Linked DNA regions of Ammoniphilus sp. CFH 90114. The protein of the gene in region 1 interacts with the protein of each later gene in a pairwise test. Links are inferred from orthologs where the notes say so. Each region holds a gene or a part of one and is shown in the gene's direction. Other genes may lie near its edges. The genes, in order: rlmB, tsaE and EIZ39_RS17615.

Evidence for each region.
Region 2: the proteins of rlmB (region 1) and tsaE interact in binary tests that used the Escherichia coli proteins (3 or more experiments, as listed by UniProt). The link is inferred for Ammoniphilus sp. CFH 90114 from one-to-one orthologs.
Region 3: the proteins of rlmB (region 1) and EIZ39_RS17615 interact in binary tests that used the Escherichia coli proteins (3 or more experiments, as listed by UniProt). The link is inferred for Ammoniphilus sp. CFH 90114 from one-to-one orthologs.

The regions. Positions count from the first base shown.
Region 1 is NZ_SDLI01000003.1:431,374-438,941, forward strand. What follows is about bases 1-2,891. They hold rlmB (23S rRNA (guanosine(2251)-2'-O)-methyltransferase RlmB), read left to right. Parts: upstream 1-1,013; coding sequence 1,014-1,769; downstream 1,770-2,891. Other genes in these bases: cysS (cysteine--tRNA ligase), read left to right, coding at 1-598; EIZ39_RS09790 (Mini-ribonuclease 3), read left to right, coding at 601-1,017; EIZ39_RS09800 (NYN domain-containing protein), read left to right, coding at 1,785-2,291; sigH (RNA polymerase sporulation sigma factor SigH), read left to right, coding at 2,444-2,891. Also shown: more of sigH, read left to right, coding at 2,892-3,103; rpmG (50S ribosomal protein L33), read left to right, coding at 3,955-4,104; preprotein translocase subunit SecE, read left to right, coding at 4,135-4,350; transcription termination/antitermination protein NusG, read left to right, coding at 4,387-4,920; rplK (50S ribosomal protein L11), read left to right, coding at 5,071-5,496; rplA (50S ribosomal protein L1), read left to right, coding at 5,637-6,338; rplJ (50S ribosomal protein L10), read left to right, coding at 6,548-7,042; rplL (50S ribosomal protein L7/L12), read left to right, coding at 7,095-7,457. UniProt on the Escherichia coli protein: Specifically methylates the ribose of guanosine 2251 in 23S rRNA.
Region 2 is NZ_SDLI01000008.1:39,417-50,472, reverse strand. The notes cover bases 1,639-4,558. They hold tsaE (tRNA (adenosine(37)-N6)-threonylcarbamoyltransferase complex ATPase subunit type 1 TsaE), read left to right. Parts: upstream 1,639-2,824; coding sequence 2,825-3,292; downstream 3,293-4,558. Other genes in these bases: tsaD (tRNA (adenosine(37)-N6)-threonylcarbamoyltransferase complex transferase subunit TsaD), read left to right, coding at 4,446-4,558; rimI (ribosomal protein S18-alanine N-acetyltransferase), read left to right, coding at 3,998-4,483; tsaB (tRNA (adenosine(37)-N6)-threonylcarbamoyltransferase complex dimerization subunit type 1 TsaB), read left to right, coding at 3,289-3,981; EIZ39_RS17575 (hydrolase/acyltransferase), read right to left, coding at 2,324-2,665; cmpA (cortex morphogenetic protein CmpA), read right to left, coding at 2,112-2,237. Also shown: more of EIZ39_RS17585, read left to right, coding at 1-1,638; more of tsaD, read left to right, coding at 4,559-5,516; EIZ39_RS17550 (hypothetical protein), read left to right, coding at 5,788-7,980; ribosomal protection-like ABC-F family protein, read right to left, coding at 8,495-10,417; EIZ39_RS17540 (5-formyltetrahydrofolate cyclo-ligase), read left to right, coding at 10,504-11,056. UniProt on the Escherichia coli protein: Required for the formation of a threonylcarbamoyl group on adenosine at position 37 (t(6)A37) in tRNAs that read codons beginning with adenine.
Region 3 is NZ_SDLI01000008.1:51,890-56,692, reverse strand. Bases 1-2,833 are described here. They hold EIZ39_RS17615 (NAD(P)H-hydrate dehydratase), read left to right. Parts: upstream 1-565; coding sequence 566-2,101; downstream 2,102-2,833. Other genes in these bases: EIZ39_RS17610 (DUF4367 domain-containing protein), read left to right, coding at 2,241-2,833; acpS (holo-ACP synthase), read left to right, coding at 105-485. Also shown: more of EIZ39_RS17610, read left to right, coding at 2,834-3,266; EIZ39_RS17605 (hypothetical protein), read left to right, coding at 3,426-3,851; alr (alanine racemase), read left to right, coding at 3,858-4,803. UniProt on the Escherichia coli protein: Bifunctional enzyme that catalyzes the epimerization of the S- and R-forms of NAD(P)HX and the dehydration of the S-form of NAD(P)HX at the expense of ADP, which is converted to AMP.

The DNA.
Region 1 (7,568 bases):
GATGTCTAAATCTCTAGGGAACTTCATTCTAGTTAAGGAGTTGCGCGAGCAAGTGCCACCGCATATTCTTCGATTCTTTATGCTGAGTGCGCACTACCGTAATCCGATCAACTTCAGCCAAGAATTACTCGAACAGGCACAGAATGCGTGGGATCGGATTATTACTGCCGTTACAAACCTAGAGCACAGAAAACAGGCAGCGACAGCTGACACGCATCAAGAACAGGAAAAGCAAGATCAATATCGATTGAAGTTTCAGGAAGCGATGGATAATGACTTTAACACAGCGGATGCTTTAGCTATCGTATTCGAGTGGGTTCGTGAGTCGAATCAATATTTGCGAAACAATAAGGTGTCGATGGACGGTATTCAAGTGTACCTCAATTTGCTTAAAGAATTTGGAGATGTACTTGGTCTTCCTTTTATAGCAGAAGGGGCAGAATTGCTTGATGAGGAGATTGATTCACTGATTCACGAAAGAGTTCAAGCAAGGAAAGATCGGAATTTTAAACGAGCGGATGAAATCCGAGATCTCTTACAAGAGCAAGGAATCATCCTTGAAGATACGCCACAGGGTGTAAGGTGGAGAAGGAAGTAAATATGATTTTTCTCGACGAACCATTAAGTACCGAGCCCAAACTGCTGAATCCTCTTACTTTAGCTTATATGGGAGATGCCGTATTAGAGGTCTATGTTCGCCAACATCTTATTGCGAAGAAGGGGGCTAAGCCCCACCTTCTTCACCGGATGGCGACGCAATATGTATCGGCTAAAGCCCAATCAAGAGCACTGCATATCCTGCAAGAAGAATTGACAGAAGAAGAGAGTTGGATGGTGAAGCGTGGACGTAATACCAAGTCGGGCACGATCCCTAAAAATGCGGATCCTATAGAATATCGGAATAGTTCCGGCTTCGAATGTATGCTTGGTTATCTATATTTAACGGGACAGAAGCAGAGATTGGATAGCCTTATAAAAAGAATGTTTACTATAATTGAAACGGGTGAAAAGGCATGAGTGAAGAATATATTGTAGGTAGAAATCCAGTTTTAGAAGTTCTACGCTCCGGCCGATCTGTCAATAAGATCTGGGTTGCTGAGGGTTCGATGAAGGGACCAATGAGTCAAGTGGTCGGGATGGCGAAAGAAGCGAAAATTCAGGTGCAGCTTGTTCCCAAAAAGAAGTTAGATCAAGTAGCTGAAGGAGAAGCTCATCAAGGGGTTGTCGCTTTCGTCGCGGCTTATGATTACGTAGAAGTGGAAGATATCTTGAAGCGCGCGGAAGAAAAAGGAGAATCGCCACTTATTCTAATCCTAGATGAAATCGAAGATCCTCATAATTTAGGTTCTATCATGCGGACGGCGGATGCAATTGGAGCACACGGCGTGATTATTCCAAAACGAAGAGCGGTCGGCTTAACCTCTACTGTTGCGAAAGCAGCAGCGGGCGCCATGGAATATGTTCCGGTTGCAAGAGTCACAAATTTGGTGAGGATAATGGAAGACTTAAAGGAAAAAGGAGTTTGGATGGTTGGAACGGACGCAACAGGAGAACAAGATTTCAGACAAGGTAGATATGATATGCCAATCGGGCTTGTTATTGGGAGCGAAGGCAAGGGGATGAGCCGCCTTGTAAAAGATACTTGTGATTTTACTGTGCGACTTCCGATGGTGGGACATGTTACATCCCTTAATGCCTCGGTGGCAGCAGCCTTGCTCATGTTTGAAGTGCATAGACAACGAAACCCAATTGGCAATAAAACGACTTGATGGGAATAGTGAGGAATGGAAGAGCTACTTGTTGTAGATGGCTACAATATGATCGGTGCCTGGCCTAAGCTTGCCGCCATGAAGAAAAACGAGTTAGGCAGAGCGAGGGACGAACTGCTAACGATGCTTTCTGAATTCCAGGCTTATTCAGGTTATAAAATCGTAGTGGTTTTCGATGCTCACCAGGTACCGGGTATGGGGAAAAGGATTAAAGAGTACAAGGTCGATATCTTTTACACGAAAGAGAATGAGACCGCGGATGAATTAATTGAGCGCCTAGTTAAAAAGGAAATTTCCAGAAAAAGAAGAATCACTGTAGCGACCTCAGATTATACCGAGCAGAGAATGTCATTTGGCTATGGAGCATTACGAAAATCCGCAAGGGAATTACTGGAAGATATTGAGAAGTCGAAGAAATCCATTCGTCAAAAGGTCGATAAAATAAAGTACGAGCCCCTACGTTCAGGCATTCCGCTAAAAGGAGATATAGCAGAACTCTTCGAAAAATGGAGGAGGCAATAATGTTTAACAGAGGAGCCGATTGTTGACGTTCCAAGGTTACATAATGTATAATGATTTCATCTATTCCTCTCCCGTTTGACATGCTTGATAAGATGTGCTTATCATGTATCTCAAGTGGGAGGGGCATGTCGGGAGCCCGGAGGGATGAAAACGTGAATGTCGACCTTAAAGACGTAGATATACCCGCTGAATATGATTACATATCTGATGAAGATCTGGTTGACATGGTCAGAGAGGGTGACTCGGATGCGTTGGAATACCTCATTCATAAATATAAGAATTTTGTCCGGGCGAAGGCCAGATCCTATTTCTTAATCGGGGCTGATCGAGAGGATATTGTTCAAGAAGGAATGATTGGACTTTACAAGGCGATACGTGATTATCGCGGGGACAAGTTGACATCTTTTAAGGCGTTTGCTGAGTTGTGTATCACAAGGCAGATTATCACCGCAATTAAAACTGCGACTAGACAAAAACACATCCCACTCAACTCTTACGTTTCCCTAGATAAACCGATCTATGATGAAGATTCCGACAGAACGCTATTGGACGTGATTTGCGGTACACGAGTTACAGACCCTGAAGAATTGATTATCAATCAAGAAAAGTTTGATGATATCGAAGATAAGATGGCACAGATTCTCAGTGACTTAGAAAGACAAGTGCTAGCGCTTTATTTAGATGGCCGCTCCTACCAAGAGATTGCGGTTGACTTAGATCGGCATGTGAAGTCGATTGACAATGCGTTGCAGAGAGTGAAGCGTAAACTTGAAAAATATTTAGAAATCAGGGAAATATCTATACTAAAATGATAAACCTCACTAAACGATTAGTCCTTTAGGGCTTTGGTTTAGGTGAGGTTTTTGCTTTGTATGATGTGCGGTGTGGGCCTATTTGTAATAGTTGTAGGAATGTGACTTCGTAACTATTGTCCGTGAGTTTGGTTGTCTGTTTCGTGATTTTCGTTTGGTTGTTGGAGCTGAGAGACGGAAAGTGATCGGGTTATTTGTAATTATTATTGATTTGTGAGAAAGCAGCTAGAATTCGTGATCAAAACAGGTCCGATAATTGCAATGATTACCGGTTCGTGGTTTTCGGTGTCCAGATCGTGAGAAAAGTGGATGAATACGTGAGAATAACGAAAATGTCGTGAGTTTGAGCTGGAGAGAAGTATTAGAACGGATTGAAATTGAAATATCCAGACCATTTTTCGACTAGGATTAGGAGTGAAGAGAAAAAGTTGACCCACAAAGTCAGGTTAAAACGGGTAAATATCCAGAGAATAGAAGTAGTTATATAGAAAATTGTATTAACAATGCAAAGACAGGCCTAAAATTAAAGAAAATCTAAAAAAGATTACATCAATCAAAAAATCCTATCTCCAATCTCTCCAAAGTTTTCTTTAACAAAATGTTGATTATTCGTCCAAAAACAGTTAATAATGGATGTTAATGATCTGAACTTCCTAAATCGTAATGGAAAACGTTGTGTCAAGATTCAATTGTCATTCTTCTTGACATCGATATTCCGAGTGTGCTAAAGTTTTTAGGGTAGCTGTGCAAGTAGCTGGTTTTACCTGTTAGGATATAGTAGTTTATATGTTTTTAGAGAACGTCTAACACCCTTAACGGGTAAGATTTAAAAATGTGGGAGGTGTAACAACATGCGAGTTATCGTAACTTTAGCGTGCACCGAGTGTAAGCAACGTAACTACACCACAGGCAAAAATAAGCGTAAGCATCCTGACCGCATTGAGATGAAGAAGTTCTGCAAATTTTGCAATGGGCACACTGCTCATCGTGAAACACGCTAACTATAGGCTCGATGTATTGGGGGTGTAGCCGTGGGGTTCTTAGCTAGACTAGGTGCTGGATTTAAGAGTGTGCCTTCTTTTTTTCGTGATGTTGTAGCAGAACTGAAGAAAGTAAGGTGGCCCAATCGCAAGGAGTTAACGACGTATACGTCTGTTGTTCTTGTGACAGTCACACTGATTGCCGTATTCTTTGCGGTTATCGATTTAGGGATTTCACAGATCATTGAATTGATTTTAGGTCAATAAATCGATAGGGGGGAAAGGACGTTACAGTCCTACTGAATGGAAAAGTCTTGGTATGTTGTTCATACCTATTCTGGGTATGAAAACAAGGTAAAAACCAATCTAGAAAAGCGTGTCGAATCCATGGATATGAAGGATAAGATCTTTCGAGTACTCATCCCGACTGAAGACGAAGTTGAGATGAAAGACGGTAAGAAGAAAACCGTTACGAAGAAGGTGTTTCCTGGGTATGTCATCGTCGAGATGATCATGACGGATGATTCTTGGTACGTTGTGCGTAATACGCCTGGTGTAACAGGATTCGTTGGATCGGCAGGTTCTGGATCTAAGCCCACTCCCCTTAAGCCGGGCGAGGTCGATTCGATATTAAAGCAAATGGGCGTTGAGGAAGTTAAGCCTAAGATCGACTTCAACTTAAAAGAAACGGTAAAAGTGAAAGAAGGGCCATTCACCGACTTTGTCGGCACTATAGAAGAGATTCAAACGGACAAGCGTAAGATCAAGGTTCATGTGAACATGTTCGGACGCGAGACGCCGGTTGAACTGGATTACACTCAAGTGGAAAAAATATAAAGTCCGTAAAGGCTTGAAATATACTGCGCGATGTGGTATTTTCAATTTTGTTTCATAAACTCGTTGTGATATAATTTATTGCGACGAAGTGTGTTTTAAGTGGGAGGGCTCGTCCCGTTCACCACATTTCGGATTAAGGAGGTGTGTCACATGGCTAAAAAGGTTATTAAAATGGTTAAATTACAAATTCCTGCAGGTAAAGCGAATCCAGCTCCTCCAGTAGGTCCTGCGCTTGGTCAAGCAGGGGTTAATATCATGGGATTCTGTAAAGAATTCAATGCTCGTACCCAAGAACAAGCAGGTTTGATCATTCCTGTTGAAATAACTGTATTTGAAGACCGTTCTTTTACCTTCATCACTAAGACCCCTCCAGCTGCTGTTCTTTTGAAGAAAGCTGCTGGTATCGAGTCTGGTTCTGGTGTTCCTAATCGTACGAAGGTTGCTACGATTAAGCGCGACAAGGTTCGTGAAATCGCAGAAACCAAGATGCCTGACCTTAACGCTGCTAGCGTAGAAGCTGCTATGCGTATGGTTGAGGGTACGGCTCGAAGCATGGGAATCGTGATCGAAGACTAGTTTCAAGTTGTGAAAGACGTCGGCGAGGATTACGGACGAGTTCTGTTTCTGCCGACGTTTTCTTTAGGCTGCTATTAGCAGCCGGTGGGAGGTAAAACCGCAGAACCGCTACTACCACATAATTTAAGGAGGAAACAAAAGTGGCTAAACAAGGAAAGAAGTTTCAAGAAGCTGTAAAGCTTGTTGACCGTGCGAAGCAATATGATGTTGCTGAAGCAATTGAATTAGTAAAGAAGGCTGCATCTGCTAAGTTCGACGAAACTGTTGAAGTAGCAGTAAAGCTTGGTGTTGACGTAAGAAAGGCTGATCAACAACTTCGTGGAGCTGTTGTATTACCACACGGTACAGGAAAGACTCAACGAGTTCTTGTCTTCGCTAAAGGTGAAAAAGCTAAAGAAGCAGAAGCTGCTGGCGCTGATTTTGTAGGGGATGAAGATCTAATCAACAAGATCCAACAAGGTTGGTTCGAGTTTGATGTAGTTGTTGCTACTCCTGACATGATGGGTCAAGTAGGTAAGCTTGGGCGTGTTCTAGGACCTAAAGGCTTAATGCCAAACCCTAAGACAGGTACTGTAACTTTTGATCTTGACAGAGCTGTTAAAGAAATTAAGGCTGGTAAAATCGAATACCGTACAGATAAGGCTGGTAATATCCACGCTCCTATCGGTAAGGTTTCTTTCGACAACGAAAAGTTGGCTGATAACTTAGCAACTGTTATCGACACTCTTCAAAAGGCGAAGCCAGCTGCTGCAAAAGGAACTTACATGAAGAATATCACTGTAAGCTCCACAATGGGACCTGGTGTAAAAGTGAACTTGGGAACAATTGGTGCAGCGAAGTAGTTGACTTCCTAACGCACTGTTGATATTATATATCTTGTGCCTCAGAGCACATCATAAAAATGAACATTTGATTACCGTAGACAGAAGGTGCTCGTAAGAGCTTAATTTCCTTCCGAGGTGCATAATAGATAGATTATCTATGCCCTCCGCTTGTCTTGTGGAGGGTATTTCTCTTATCTTGCACCAGAAAATCTAATAGGAGGTGTAACATGGCAGTAGTACGTGAAGAGAAAGTTCAATCGGTACAAGAGATTGCAACGAAACTTCGTGAATCTAAGAGTGCTGTATTGAGTGACTACCGTGGCTTGACTGTTAAGCAAGCAACTGAACTTCGTAAACTTTGTCGTGAAGCTGGAGTTGAGTTCAAGGTTTATAAGAACAAGTTGGCTCAACGTGCAACAGCAGAAGTAGGGGTTTCTGGTTTAGATCAATATCTAACTGGACCTACTGCGATCGCGTTTGCTCAAGATGAAGTTACAGCTGCAAAAGTACTTGCTGATTTCGCAAAGAAGAACGATAAGCTTGAAATTAAAGGCGGTATCGTTGACGGAGCGGTAATGTCTGATGAACAAATCAAGGCATTGGCAGCTCTACCTTCCCGCGAAGGCTTACTTTCTATGTTGCTTAGCGTTCTTCAAGCGCCAATGCGTAACTTTGCTCTTGCTGTTAAGGCAGTTGGAGAAAAGAAAGAACAAGAAGCTTAATTCACTAGCGTTCGAACCAATATAACTATTAAAAATTTAGGAGGATTCACACATGTCTAAAGAGCAAATCTTAGAAGCAATTAAAGGTATGTCTGTTCTTGAACTTAACGATCTAGTAAAAGCAATCGAAGAAGAATTCGGAGTAACTGCTGCTGCTCCAGTTGCAATGGTAGGCGGAGCTGCTGCTGCTGAAGTTGCTGAACAAACTGAGTTCACTGTAGTACTTGCTAACGCAGGTGCTGGTAAGATCAACGTAATCAAGGTTGTTCGTGAGTTGACTGGACTTGGACTTAAAGAAGCTAAGGCTATGGTTGACGGAGCTCCTGCTACTGTTAAAGAAGGCGTTTCTAAGGACGATGCAGAAGCTATCAAAGCTAAGCTTGAAGAAGCTGGCGCAACTGTAGAAGTTAAGTAGTTTCTACTTTTATCATCTAAGACCCACTGTTATATGCAGTGGGTCTTGCTTTTTGTACTCTTTTTCTACTCTTCGTATATTTTTCCCTTCGTTCGTACAAACAAGAGATAG
Region 2 (11,056 bases), on another replicon or contig:
TGCACGGTATCGTAAAGAAGTAACCGGAACACTAGATGAAAATCAAATTCGTACCATCCAAGAGCGTTTGACCTATCTGCGTAACTTAGAAGAGCGTAAGAGTGAAGTGATTCGCCTCATCGCAGAACAGGACAAGCTGACAGAAGAGCTTGAACGGGATATTCTTTCCGCTACGAAATTACAGGAAGTGGAGGATCTCTACCGACCTTATCGTCAGAAACGAAGAACTAGAGCCACCATGGCTAAGGAAAAGGGATTAGAACCGCTGGCGGCATATCTTATGAGCTTGCCAACGAAGGGTAATCCACTTGAGGAAGCGGCTCAATATATAAACGAAGAAAAACAAGTAACAACCGCGGAAGAGGCCCTTCAGGGGGCTATGGACATTATTGCAGAGATGGTATCGGATGATCCGGATGTACGCAAGTGGATCCGCAAACAGACGATGGAGAATGCCCTGATTCAGACGGAGAAGAAACAGGACGAAGAATCGGAAAAGAACGTCTACGAGATGTACTACCAGTATGCTGAACCGGTTAAACGAATTGTTCCCCATCGGATTTTAGCTGTCAACCGCGGGGAGAAGGAAGGCATTCTGAAGGTTAAACTCGATTTAGATGAGACGCCGATCATGCAATTTTTGATAAGAAAATATATTCCGCGTCAAACGGTGGCAGCGCCTTACCTAGAGCCAGCACTAGAGGATAGCTATAAGCGTCTTATTAGTCCAGCTGTGGAGCGGGAAGTCCGCAATGAGTTAACGGAAACCGCGGAAGAACAGGCCATTCATATTTTCGCGGAGAACTTGCGCCAGTTGCTATTACAGGCTCCGGTAAAAGGGAAGATGGTTTTAGGTGTCGATCCTGCCTATCGAACCGGCTGTAAGTATGCCGTGGTTGATGAAACAGGCAAGCTTCACAAGGTAGGAGTAGTATACCCGACTCCTCCTATGAATAAAGTCGAAGAAGCAAAACGTGTTTTAAAAGATGTGATCCAGACCTATGGGGTTAATCTTGTAGTGATTGGGAATGGGACAGCTTCACGGGAAACTGAAGAATTCGTCGCTACGATGCTCAAGGAGATTAATCAAGAGATCTTCTATATTATTGTGAGTGAAGCAGGAGCAAGTGTTTATTCCGCCTCTAAGCTTGCAGGGGAAGAGTTCCCTGACTTAGATGTTGCCGAGCGAAGTGCGGTATCCATTGCCCGCCGTTTGCAAGATCCGCTGGCTGAGCTAGTAAAAATCGACCCTAAGTCCATTGGAGTCGGGCAGTATCAGCATGACGTAAGTCAAACTCGTCTGACCGAGAGCCTTCAGTTTGTGGTAGAATCCGCGGTAAACTATGTTGGGGTTGATGTGAATACCGCCTCTCCTTCCCTGCTTCAATATGTTTCGGGAGTAAGCAAGCAAGTAGCGAAAAATATTGTCAAGCTAAGAGAAGAAACAGGTAAGTTCTCGAATCGGGCTCAGCTGAAGAAGGTCCCTCGCTTAGGGGATAAAACATACGAACAGTGTATCGGCTTCCTGCGTGTGATGGATGGGGCGAACCCATTGGATAAGACCCCAATCCATCCTGAATCCTATGAGAAGGTGGCTAAGCTGCTAGATTTATTAGGGATTCAAGCTACTGATATTGGTTCTCCAGAAACGAAGGAATTACTTCAATCCGTGAATGTACCGGAGATGGCAGCCCGATTGGAAGTTGGGGAACCCACCCTTCAGGATATTCTAGACAGCTTACTTCGACCAGGTCGAGATCCTCGAGATGAGTTGCCGAAGCCTTTATTGCTTAAAGATGTATTGACCATTCAAGACCTGAAGGTAGGAATGGAGCTGCAAGGAACCGTTCGTAATGTGGTCGATTTCGGGGCTTTTGTAGATATTGGGTTGAAAAATGATGGGCTTGTCCATATTTCAAAGCTAAGCGGAAAATATGTTAAGCACCCTTTAGATGTCGTATCCGTAGGCCAAATTGTTACAGTATGGGTCACAGAAATCGATGTAAAGAAAATGCGTGTAGGACTTTCTATGGTTCCTGTCACATCATAAAAGGAAGCAGTCATGATTGACTGCTTCCTTCGTTTTATCCCAATGACGAAAGAGCTGCTTTTTAAGAAAAGCTCCTGTCGGTATTTTTTTGTTTATAGACGAACCAACAATCGTTTAAAAGACGGATTTGTCTCCGATCTTTACCGAGAAAGGCACGCATCAACTGTTTGCGCAGCCACTCTGGCATCCCTAAGTCCCTCCTCTGTCCCTTCTGCTGTCTGGGGAAATATCTGTTAACAATAAGATATTCAGAAAAGGGAAGAGGGTGAACAACTAAATTTCTTCTTCTTCCGCTAAATACTCTAATTGAGCTTGAAAAGCACGAATCTCAGTCAATAAAGAGATCAAAGGATAGTTTTCTTCTTGGATTTCTACAAAAGTAGCTTCTAGGCGATTAATATAATCTAGGCCAGTTACCACTTCGTGATCGTAGGACACCATCTCAAGGTCGCTGCACTCTGCGATGACGGAAGGTAAAGTTGGCACCTCGCCGGCTGTCAGTTTATCAATCTCCTTATGTAGACGGCGAAACAAGGCCACAAATTGATACATATGATCTTTCGGTATAGCAACGAATTCAAGTCCAGATTGTCCTTGTAGGATGCAAAAGCGCATGTCTAATTTCCTCCATCTCTTTCTGCTGTCTATTTGCTTTTAAGTCTACTTCAATATTGTGAACCATTTCAAGTTTCCTGTTGGTTTTATTGCGGTCAAGGTTGGTGAAAGATATAATAAGCAGGGAACAATTTCTAATGAATACTAGGAGTGTCTAATTTGAATCCTTCAAATGACGAATATGTGTTTACGTCCCATTCAGCGCAACAGACGCAAGTATGGGCGGAGCGGTTAGCTGAGTGGCTCGTACCGGGAGATGTCATTACCTTAGAGGGTGATCTAGGTGCAGGGAAAACGACATTTACCCAAGGATTAGCTCAAGCTTTAGGCGTGAAGGGCGTGGTCAATAGTCCTACCTTTACCATCATAAAAGAATACCAGGGACGAATGCCCCTTTATCATATGGATGTCTATCGAATGGATGATGAGTTTGAAGAAATGGGCTTTGATGAGTACTTTTATGGAGAGGGTGTAACGGTAGTAGAGTGGGCTAGCCGGATCGACTCTTCTTTGCCTTCTGAATTGCTTTCTATTTATATTAAACGATTAGAGGGAGATTCAAGAGAGATTCAACTCATTCCGAAGGGCGCGCATTTTCGCAAGATCTGTGAGGAGTTGAAGAAATGAAGATACTCGGAATAGACACCTCAAATTTAGTTTTAAGTGTAGCTGTCATGGAAGAGGATAAGTTGTTAGGGGAATATACGACCAACCTAAAGAAGAATCATTCCATTCGACTTATGCCAGCCATTTCCTTGCTAATGGAAGAATTGGATGTAGACCCGACAGATCTCACGGGGATTGCGATTGCCCATGGTCCAGGTTCTTATACAGGTACGCGAATGGGAGTCACGACAGCGAAGTCCATGGCCTGGTCACTCGGTATTCCGCTTGTGGGGATCTCTAGTTTAGAAGCGGTAGCTGGGAATGCTCCTTATTTTCCAGGGCGAGTGTGTCCAATGTTTGATGCAAGGAGAGGCCAAGCTTATGCGAGCTTATTTGAGAACGGTGAACGCGTGATGAAAGATCAAATTCTTCTGGTCGAGCCATGGTCAGAGCAGTTGGCAAGTGAGGGCACACCTGTCTTATTTCTTGGAGATGATGTGGCTCTGCACCGTCAGATGATTGTGGATAAGATGGGGACACTAGCCGTGTTCGGACCGGCGGAATGGAATGTTCCGCGAGCCTCCTATATTGCAAGAATAGGCATGGAAGAAATAAAGGCGGGACGACATGTGGAAGTAGATACTTTTACCCCGCAGTATCTTCAGCTCGCTGAAGCCGAGTCGAAATGGTTAGCTTCACAAGGGAAGTAGGTGAGATTCGCTAGCCATGGAAAATTATCTCGTCCGTAGAATGACGCTCCATGATATCGACAAGGTTGAGGAGATTGAGAAGACGACGTTTACGATTCCTTGGTCGAGGCAATCGTTTGAAAATGAACTGTCTAACAATCAATTTTCTTATTATTTAGTTCTCGAGGTAGAAGGACAAGTAGCAGGATACGGGGGCATGTGGATCATAGGAGATGAAGCCCATGTCACCAACATCGCCATTGCATCTGAGTATCGAGGGAAGAAGTGGGGCGAAAAGCTGATGGTCGCCATGAAGCTTCATGCGATCTGTCAAGGGGCCAATGCCATGACATTGGAAGTAAGAGTATCAAATACCGTCGCGCAAGGCTTGTACAAGAAATTAGGATTCGATAAAACAGGGGTTCGTCCTAGATACTATTCCGATAATGGTGAGGATGCCCTAATTATGTGGGTGAACTTTGATCATGTTGAAGACAAATCAGTGGAAACAAAGAGTTCTTGAAAAATATGAACAGCAGCAAATTTCGGGCAAGCCATGTTATATCTTAGGCATTGAAACGAGCTGCGACGAAACATCAGCAGCTGTGATTCGGGACGGTGTAGAGATCTGTTCGAATGTCATCTCTTCGCAAGTGGAGATTCATAAGCGTTTTGGCGGGGTTGTTCCCGAGGTAGCCTCTCGTCAGCATGTGGAGGGCATCACGGTCATTCTCCAAGAAGCTCTGGATAAGGCAGAGATCACACTTGATGATGTATCTGCGATCGCTGTCACGTATGGTCCGGGGCTGGTAGGAGCCCTACTTGTTGGCGTTTCAGCGGCTAAGTCCATAGCTTATGCGAAGGGAATTCCGTTAATCGGTGTCCATCATATTGCTGGACATATCTATGCGAATCGTTTAGTCAAAGAGATGGAATTCCCGCTTATTTCTCTCGTCGTATCGGGTGGACATACGGAATTAGTGTATATGAAAGAGCATGGTTCCTATGAGATACTGGGACAGACGAGGGATGATGCAGCAGGGGAAGCTTATGATAAAGTCGCTCGTTCCTTATCCTTGCCTTATCCAGGAGGTCCTCATATTGATCGGTTAGCTCATGAGGGGAAAGCTTCTATTCCTTTCCCTAGATCTTGGTTAGAACCGGGTTCTTATGATTTTAGCTTCAGCGGTTTGAAGTCAGCTGTGTTGAATACGTTGCATAATGCGGCTCAGCGGGGTGAAGAGTTATCCCCAGCCGATGTAGCTGCGAGTTTTCAGGCTTCCGTCATTGAAGTGTTGGTAGAGAAAACTTTCCGTGCTGTGGAACAATACGGAGTTAAGCAGGTCCTGTTAGCCGGCGGAGTAGCCGCGAATAGAGGGCTACGTACAGAGCTCACAAACCGAAGTGAAAAGGAAGGAATTGATTTGGTCATTCCTCCGTTGTCTCTCTGTACGGATAATGCGGCCATGATCGCTGCTGCTGGTTATATTCAATATCTAAGGGGAGACTTTGCGGAATTGGATTTGAATGCGATTCCTGGTTTACCTTTGAGTTAAAAGGGCAACTATGTAAATAGTTGTCTTTTTTCTTTTTAACTATCGTTTCTTCCGCACGCACGTTCCCGTGGACAAGTTATTTATAAAAATCTGTGGATAATGTGAGTAAGTCTGTGAGTAAGTGATATTGCTGGGTTTGTAACTAATTTAGCACGTTAATAAAAATAAGAACGTATTTTGTCGAAAATGTGGATAATCAAGTAGAAACGCGCGATTACAGCTACGAAGGCTGTGTATAACTATGTGGGTATTGTGGAAAAGAGGGTAATTTGTGATGATTCGGAATATTTTATCCACAATTTTGGTTTTTTTCTGTTTGTTCTTGTCAGGCTCCGTCATGGCTTCTCAACAGCAGCCGACAAATCGAGTTTTTGTCGTCCTGATTAATCATTTTTCCCTAGAAGACGTCAAACAAATGGAGTCGATGGAAAAAGGGCAATGGTTGCATGAGGGTGTTGTTGGGGCGATGAATCTGAGAACGGCAGCTGAAATCAGTGATTGGAACAATCTGATCACAATGAGCAGTGGAACACGTGCGGTAGGGCAAGCTAAGGCAGCGGAAGCGTATATGGGGAACGAGTTGGTGGGTCAAACTTTCGCTAAACATCTTTATCAACAGCTTGTGGGTGTCGAAGGAAATGATAGGTCGATTTATCTTCCGAGTTTTCACCAGCTTGTGGATAACAACAGAAATCAACCGTACACGATTCGTCCTGGGCTGTTGGGTGACCAACTTCAGCAGCAAGGCCTACATACCTATGTGATAGGGAACTCGGATAAAGGAGAAGATGTCGCGAGATTTGCCCCAGCTCTTGTGATGAATAGCAGAGGTGCTGTGGACGCAGGGGATATCTCGGATCGTGTGAACCGAATGGATCCACAGAAAGTTTATGGCATGACTACGGATTATAGTTATATTCTAGAGCAGCTGGAGACTCATGATGAGGCATCGCTCCTTGTGATAGAACTTGGGGATCTCTATCGTCTGTATTCCATGAAGAATGCCATGAATGGCGACCACTTCGCTAAGATGAAAGATCAAATCCTAGCAGAAATGAATGCTTTTATAGGAAGTCTGGTAGAGAGGAGAACAGAGGACGATATGATTCTCGTTCTTTCTCCAATGGTCCATTCGGATGCACAAGCCATAAAGTCCATGATGTCTCCTTTTGTTCACATCGGTCCTCATCGAGGGGAAGGCATTCTCTATACCGCAACAACACGACAAGCAGGAGTAGTAGCGAATGTGGATGTTGCACCGACGATTTTACAGTGGTTGGGAATCCCTATTCCAGGAGAGATAACCGGGAGGACGATCTCAGTTGTCCAAGGAAATCAGTCGTTTTGGAAGGATTGGGAGGAGATTAAACATATCTATTCCACACGTTCGAAGGTATTGTATGGGTATGTCACCTTTCAAGTTGCCGTTTTACTGGTCGCTGCAGCCTTTTGGTTCTTGGCTAAACCGTCTCACCCCTTGTATCGTACTATAAATGGGATCCTTCGTTTTCTGTTGCTTGTGATTACTTTGTCACCGTTTCTGTTTCTTATTCTCCCGTCGTTTCCTATGATCCAACAAGCTAACTTGACGATTATCTTCTTGCTGGTTCTGGGAACTGCTTTATCTGCGGCAGTGATTCGTTTACCTTTTCCATGGTTGTTTTTAGTGATTAGTTTGTTAAACTGGATTCCCATCTTACTTGACGGAATAGGGTGGCAATCTTCCTTGATGAAGCGTTCCTATCTCGGCTATGATCCGATTATAGGGGCAAGGTACTATGGAATCGGCAATGAATATATGGGAGTCGTAATCGGCAGTTCTATTCTTAGTTTGGCGATGCTTCTGGAAATTACTAAAAAACACATGGCTATCGTTAAAGGAGTCGCCATGGGAGTATTCGGACTCTATCTCATTTTCTTCTCCTTGCCGGGATGGGGAACGAATGCAGGAGGAGCCCTAACGGCTGTTGCGGCTTATAGCACCTCGTTTATTCGATTGTTTGATATCCGGTTGAATGGAAGGTATATCTTCTGGGGGATGTTATCGCTCGTTGTTGCGCTATCAAGTCTGTTTCTCATTAACATGATGGCGGCGGATCAAGTTCAGTCTCATATCGGGAGAGCCATGGAAAAGCTAGCGCAGGGGAACTGGGCAGAGATTGGGCAGATTATCGAGCGTAAATTATCCATGAACTGGAAGCTGATTGGAGTATCGTCCTGGAGTAAGGTGTTTATTACTTCTTTGCTGGTGTTAGGGTTGCTATGTTATAGACCAGCAGGAATGATCAGACGTCTATCAGAGAAGTACCCCTATGCTGTAAGAGGATTCTTCGGGATCATCGTTGGAGCTTTTACCGCTTTGGCCGTAAACGATTCTGGTATTGTGGCAGCGGCAACAACCATCATCTATATGGTGGTGCCTTTACTATTCCTGGGATTGAAGGAAAAGATGGAGGAGGCGTAGATCGCAGGGTGGGGTGGTAGTAGGCTACTTTAGGCAGAAAAAATAACCGGAGTAATTCCGGTTATTTTTAGTTTGAAGGGCTTTGAGGGGGAAATAGCGGAACCAATTCCGCTTATTCGCCTCAAAACCAATCAAAGGTAGGGTTTGGTGGCGACTAACGGAAAATATTCCGCTTATTATGGCCATTTTTGAACCGATCGGTCAAATAGCGGAAGAACCTCCGCTTATTTGCACGACCCTGTGCCGGCCTGCCTCCCGCCACTAGCCGAAGCCGAAAGAAAAATAACCGGAGAATTTCCGGTTATTTTTAGTTTGATGGAATTTGAGGGGGAAATAGCGGAACGAATTCCGCCTATTCGCCTCAAACACAGTCAAAAGTGGGGTTTGGTGGCGACTAACGGAAAATATTCCGCTTATTCTAGCCATTTTTGAACCGATCAACGAAATAGCGGAAAAACCTCCACTTAATTGCCTGTGGGTATCACCATCCGGATCCTCTGCCGAACCATCATCCCTATTCCTGTAACGACTCCCACTCTTCCATCAAGGATTCTAAGCTCTGGTTTTTCGCTTCAAGCTCTTGGTTGATCTGGTGAGCTTTCACCGGATCGGCGAAGGTTTCGGGTTGACAGAGAAGGTCTTGAAAGTGAGCAATCTCTACTTCAAGCGCTTCAATTTTCTTCTCGATTTCCTCGATCTTGCGCTGGCGTTGCCGTTCTTTCTTTTGTTGTTCCTTATCTTGGAAGAAGGATTCTTTGTCGGAGTTTCTCCGACCTTTATCTTCTGTGGTGTCAGCAGCAGTAGGCTGAGCTGCCTTCCCGAGCTCTTCCATTTCCGTTTTCTTCTCAAGATAATATTCGTAATTCCCTAAGTAGCTCACGGCTCCGTGGGGCGCAAGCTCAATCACTCGACTCGCCATTTTATTTAAGAAATAACGGTCATGAGACACGAATAAAATAGTACCAGGGTAGTCCTCTAAGGCATTCTCTAGCACTTCTTTACTGTAAATGTCTAAGTGGTTGGTTGGCTCATCGAGAATGAGAAAGTTAGAGTTCTGAAGCATGAGCTTAGCTAGGCTGACTCTTGCTTTTTCTCCGCCGCTTAAGGAAGATATTTTCTTCAGCACATCATCGCCACTGAATAAAAAGTTGCCTAGCACCGTACGAATATCCTTCTCAAGCATCTGAGGGTAATCATCCCAGAGCTCATGTAGAACGGTTTTGTCAAGATTCAGTTCTTTTTGCTCCTGGTCATAGTATCCTATAGATACATTAGAGCCAAGAGAGATAGAACCAGCTAAAGGCTGCAATTCACCGACTACGGTCTTTAAAAGAGTAGATTTTCCTATCCCATTCGGGCCGAGTAAAGCGATACGCTCTCCCCGGTCTAACTGGAAGGTGAGCCCAGAGCTGAGCTTTTTGTCCTTATAGCCTACAGATAAATCTTTGATTTTTAACACTTCGTTTCCACTTACCCGGTCGATATCAAAGGAAAAGGAGACTCGCTTGTCCGCCGTGATCGGACGGTTCACTCTATCAATCTTATCGAGCATTTTTCTCCTGCTTTGGGCTCTCTTGGTTGTTGAGGCTCGGGCAATGTTGCGGGCAATGAAGTCTTCAAGGCGATTAATCTCGGATTGTTGCTTCTCAAACATCGCTAATTGCCGCTCGATATCTTCTGCTTTTAGATCAAGATACTTGGAGTAATTCCCAACAAATCTTCTACATTCCGTCCGCTCAATCTCATAGATCACCGTAACCAGGGCATCTAGGAAGTAGCGGTCATGGGATACTACGAGAACGGCACCCGTGTAGTTGTGCAGATACCTTTCCAACCAAGTTAAAGTTTCGATATCTAAGTAGTTGGTCGGCTCGTCCAATACGAGAATGTCTGGAGTTGTTAAAAGCAATTTGCACAAGGCTAACCGAGTCTTCTGACCACCGCTGAGAGAGGAGATCAAGGTCTGGTAGTCTTCTTCGTAGAATCTTAAACCATGAAGAATGCTTCGGATATTCGCCTCATATTGGTAGCCGCCAAGCTCCTTAAAGCGCTCGGAGAGAGAAGAGTATTGGCTTAAGAGTTGTTCATAATCTTTCTCTGGCATCGGATCGCCCATCTTGCTTTCGAGAGCACGAAGGTCGTTTTCCATATTACGCAAAGAAGAGAAGACAGAAATCATCTCGTCCCATATGGTTTTGACGGATTCTAGTCCACTGTCTTGAGCGAGGTATCCTAGTTGAACATCTTTACCTTTACGAATATCTCCGGTATCTGGAAGGAATTGCCCAGTAATAATCTTTAGAAGTGTAGATTTTCCTGCTCCATTAACTCCGACAAGTCCAATTCTCTCGCCGGTTTGAATCTGCAGGTTTATTCCGCTGAGTATGGGTTCTGCAGCAAACGATTTGGAAATGTCAACTGCTTGTAATAAAATCATGGATGTCACCTCGTATTAATATACATTCTTTAGTTTACCACATTCCTTATGCGAAAGGTGACGGGGAAGGGAGGAAGATGAACATAGTGAGCAAAAAATGGTTAAGAAAGCAAATACTATCCAAGAGAAGTCAGATAGAGAGCAGTATAAGAAAGAAAAAGTCTGAGCAAATTGTTCGTCAAATATTAGATAACCAAAGCTATAAAGAAGCAAAAACTTTGTTTTCCTTTGTCCCTTTTGGGGATGAAGTGGATATTCGTGAGCTGTTATCGACGGCCTTGCAAGAGGGAAAAGAAGTCGTTATTCCGAAGACGTTTGTAGAAAAAAAAGAAATGGTTCCTTACCTGTTTAGGGGATGGGAAACCTTAGTTCCGGGAATCTATGGCATCTTAGAGCCTGACCCCGAAATATCACCGACAGCGAATCTAGAGAAAATAGATCTTATTATTATGCCAGGTGTAGCTTTTGACCATAATGGTGGAAGACTTGGGTATGGAGGGGGCTACTATGATCGTTTTTTGTCAAAGCTTCCTAAACTGCCAAGGATGATCGCACCTTGTTTTGTAGAACAAATCGTAGAATCCATTCCAATGGATGACCATGACTTCCGGATGGAAACCATTGTTACGGACGAGGGAT
Region 3 (4,803 bases), on another replicon or contig:
GTACAACCTTATCGTATCAAAAAAATTCCAACTCGTCTTTTCTTTTTGCCATCATGATCTGATAATATAAAAATTAGAATGTAGGGATTGGAGCCATCAATAACATGATTAAAGGAATTGGCATCGATATTGTGGATAAGGAACGCATGCAACACGTACTACAAAGACAAGGTCAGAAATTTATTAATAGAATACTTACCGAGACCGAGCAAAAAGGAATGCCATCAACAGGCGATCGACAACTCGAATATGTAGCGGGAAGATTTGCGGCTAAAGAGGCTTTTGCGAAGGCGACGGGGTTTGGTTTTGGGAAAGAACTCAGCTGGCAAGACGTTGCCGTACTACGTGATGATAGAGGAAAGCCGACACTGGAGCTATGCCGAAAATGGCTGGAGATTCATAATCCCAAGCTAAAGCAAAGCTATCATGTCTCCATCTCACACGAAAAGAAGTACGCCGTAGCACAAGTGATTATCGAGGAATGATTTAATAAAATTAAGGGTTGTCAGCATAACTGGACAGGTATGGACATACATATATAACGCGGGATCAGGAGGGAAGAAGGGTGTATTTGGTGAATGCGCAACAAATGCGAGAGATTGACCGCTTCGCCATGAAGGAAATCGGCATTCCAGGCATTATCTTGATGGAAGCAGCAGGGCAAGCTGTGGTGAAAGAAGTGGAGGCCAGATGGGCCACCCCGAACGCTCGAGTGGTAGTTTTAGCGGGACACGGAAACAATGGCGGAGATGCTTTTGTGGTATCCCGGCACTTGCTGAATAAAGGTTACCGTGTGCAAACTTGGCTGGTAGGGACAGAGGAAAAGATGAGTACGGATGCGGCAACGACTTATCGTGCGCTTATCGGTAGCCAGTATGCGGTCAAGCTGTTTGGTAACAGTAGCTGGGAGGAGTTCATTCAGGACTTGCAGTGGGCTACTCTCATTGTAGACGGGCTGCTTGGAACCGGGGTTCAAGGTCCTTTAAGGGAGCCAATAGGGAGGATCATTGAAGAGGTCAATCAACAGGAACAAGCTGACGTGATCTCTATTGATATCCCAAGCGGGGTAAATGCGGATACAGGATCGGTGGAAACCAACGCTGTAGAGGCGGATGCAACGGTGACGTTTGCTTACCCGAAGTGGGGGCAATACCTATTCCCTGGTGCTGCGTATTGCGGTGAGCTTCTGGTGAGAGACATCTCCATCCCGGGTTGGGTAGGGGAAAAGTTAGCACCTACGGATCAACTTTTGGACGAGAAGATGATGACTTCTCTTTTGCCGAAGCGTTCGCGCCACTCTCATAAAGGAACATTTGGGCATGTTCTCATCCTTGGTGGTTGCCATTCTTATGTAGGAGCACCGGCTCTTGCCTCCATGGGTGCGATTCGATCAGGGGCGGGTATGGTTACCTTGGCTATACCGAGAACGATCCAGCCTATGGTTGCTGGTAAGGTGACGGAAGCGATCTATTGGCTTTGGCCCGAAACAGAAGGCTATTTCTCTAAAAATAGCTGGAAGTTGCTCACCGAGAGGAAAGGGCGGTTCGATTTTACCATCGTGGGCCCTGGAATGGGCCAGGCTCCTGGAAGCGAATGGCTGGAGCAAGTCATCCGTCACACAACAGGCCCTCTCTTGCTGGACGCAGATGCGCTAAATCTTTTAGCTAAAGATCTTTCCATGCTTAAAGGCAGAGAGCAGGTTGTGCTTACGCCTCATCCCGGTGAAATGGCCAGGCTAGCAGGTGTATCCGTAGAGCAGGTTGAAACCAATCGACCTCACATTGCCCGACAATTTGCTGTTCACCATCAGGTGTATGTTGTGCTTAAAGGGACTTATACCATCATTGCTACTCCAAAAGGAGAAATCTTCGTCAGTCCACGCGGTAGCTCCTCCTTGGCTAAAGGGGGATCTGGAGATGTCTTGTCAGGCATGATTGGATCCTTTGTCAATCAAACGGGGAACATACTGTCGGGGATTCTGTTGGGGGTTTATCTTCACGGAATGTCGGGAGAATTCATGGACGAATATAGCGGTGCAGCAACTGATTTAGGAAACTGGATTGGCAAAGCTGTCAAAGATCTAACCGCAGATAATGCGTAAGATACACAGTATATAACCCTGAAAAGGGACCCTCCTTTGTTCTTCTCCTGTATTAACGTACAGGACAAGGAAAGCTTGTCAGCTTTGAGAAAAGCGCCAAGTTTTCTTAAAAAAATGAGCGAAGGGGATGAATCAGATAATGAAACGCAAACTCGGATGGCTAATCATGCTAGTCACAATCCTATCCATGCTTGCAACAGGTTGTGGTCCTAAGGGTGTCGATGCAATTGTTGGAGACTTGGGTACGAAGCTAGAAAAAATGACGGGGTACAAGATGAATGCAAAGCTTACTTTGCAAACGGGGAAGGACCCTCAGACTTATGATGTAGAAGTATGGCATAACAAGCCTGACTTCTATCGCGTAGCTCTAACTTCCAAGGAAAGAGACATAACGCAAATCATACTTAGAAACCAAGAGGGAGTGTTTGTCCTTACTCCTCATCTCAATAAAAGCTTCCGATTCCAAAGCGGATGGCCAGAAAATCATGCCCAAGTTTACTTGTATGAATCTTTAGTGAAGAGCATTTTAGATGACGAGCAACGCGTATTTACAGAAGAGGATGGTAAGTATGCTTTTGAAGTGAAGGCAGACTATCAAAATCGCTCCTTAACGACCCAGAAGATCTGGTTAGGCACCGACCTGTCGCCGATTAAAGTGGATGTCATGGATACCAACAAGAATGTAATGGTGACTGTGGAATTTGCCGACTTTGAAGGGGATGCCAAGTTTGATAATGACTCCTTCAATAAAGAGAGAAATATGGAGACAAGTATGCTTCAGTCCTCTGTACCGACTATGGCGAACGGAGAGCCTAAGCAAGAGCCAACAGGCAGCTTTGGTGTGATCCAGCCTACTTATGTGCCGGAAGGGGCAACATTCACTGGGGTGCAAAAAGTAGATACAGCGGAAGGGCCACAGATTGTTCTTCGCTATAAAGGCGATTTCAACTTTACCCTTATTGAAGAGAGACCTAAGGCAGCTACGGTTAGCTATCCAAGCGGGGAAATCGTTGACCTTGGACATACGGTAGCAGTTATGACCGGTGAGCAGAAGAAAACACTGACTTGGACTTACGATGGAGTGGAATACCTATTAACAGGAGATCTCCCAGAAGATGAGATGATCTCTGTCGCGAAGTCTACCTTTAATCAAATCGGTAAATAAGGAAAAGGAAGGGCGTCGTTTTTCTCCCTATTGAACAAATTGACTTCCATGAATAAATCAGATAAGGTAGATTATAACTATGGGCAGCCTATATTTATGGCTGCCCTTTCCTCTGGTTTTTTATTAGGGACCATGGTTATCTTAAAGGAGTGTGGTGAAGTGAAAGATATAATGATTCAAGAGCAATCAAATTATATGGATATCTTCCAAAAAAGACCTACACGCTACCGGATTTACGAGACGGTTGTTTACATGCTGGTCATGTTCATTCTGGCAGGATATATGCCTGCTGACAGCGGCTTGTATAAAGTACTGGCGGTAGTGTCGGCTGTCGTGATAATTGGAGGGGCTCCTATTATTTATAGAAGGGTACTAGCTCCAGAGTATATTCTTACGAAGACGGAGCTGTTTATTCGTCTAGGTGGGAAAGAAAGAGTGTTTTCTCTGCTTGACGTAGAGCGAGCTTCAGAATGGAAGGCTCTGTTTCGGTTGAAGGGGAAGAAGGAGCCTTTAATGGTTTCTCGAAAATTTTTAGATATGCTAGATGATCAGTTACAGAAAGTGAGAAAAAATAAGAAAAGGTGATCACCTATGGGAGAGAAGTTTTACCGCAATACTTGGGTAGAGGTTGATCTTGATGCCATTGCTCATAATGTACGAGCTTTCCGGGCCCATCTTCCAGAGCAAACGCAGATCATGGCTGTTGTTAAGGCAGATGGCTATGGACATGGGGCCATTCCTGTGGCAAAAGAAGCACTAGCTGCTGGAGCTACTTATCTCGGGGTAGCCTTACTAGACGAGGCGATCGAATTAAGAGAAGCGGGGATTACAGCCCCTGTTCTTGTGTTAGGATACACCGCTCCGGAGTTTGTGGGCGAGGCGATTACTCGTGATATTACCTTAACCGTGTTCCATCCGGAAGTCATTGTTGCGATTCAGAACGAAGGCGCCCGACTGGACAAGCAGGCTAAGATTCATATCAAGCTCGATACCGGTATGGGAAGGGTCGGTGTACGGACACAAGAAGAATTAGATCAATTGATGCAAGCGGTTGCCGAATCCGACCGTGTAGAGGCAGAGGGAGTCTTTACCCATTTTGCCTGTGCGGATGAAGAAGATCCGTCATATACCACGGAACAGCATCATACGTTTATTAAAGTGATTGAACCATACACATTCCCTATTATTCATTGCAGCAATAGCGCCGGTGGGATTCTTTATCCAAATTGGGGTTATAACATGATTCGATTGGGAATAAGCTTATATGGACAATATCCGTCTGCTTTCACCAGAAATAAGGGTATCGAGCTCAAGGAGGCTTTTTCCTTAAAAACGAAGATCGCGCATATCAAGAGCGTTCCTGCGGGAACTTCGATTAGCTATGGGGCTACTTTTACTACTTCAGGTGAGTCGGTTATTGCGTCTCTTCCCATCGGATATGCGGATGGTTTTTCACGAGCTTTATCCAATAAAGGGCAGGCTATCGTGAAAGGTACCCGGACACCTATTGTCGGAAGGGTTTGTATGGATCAGCTGA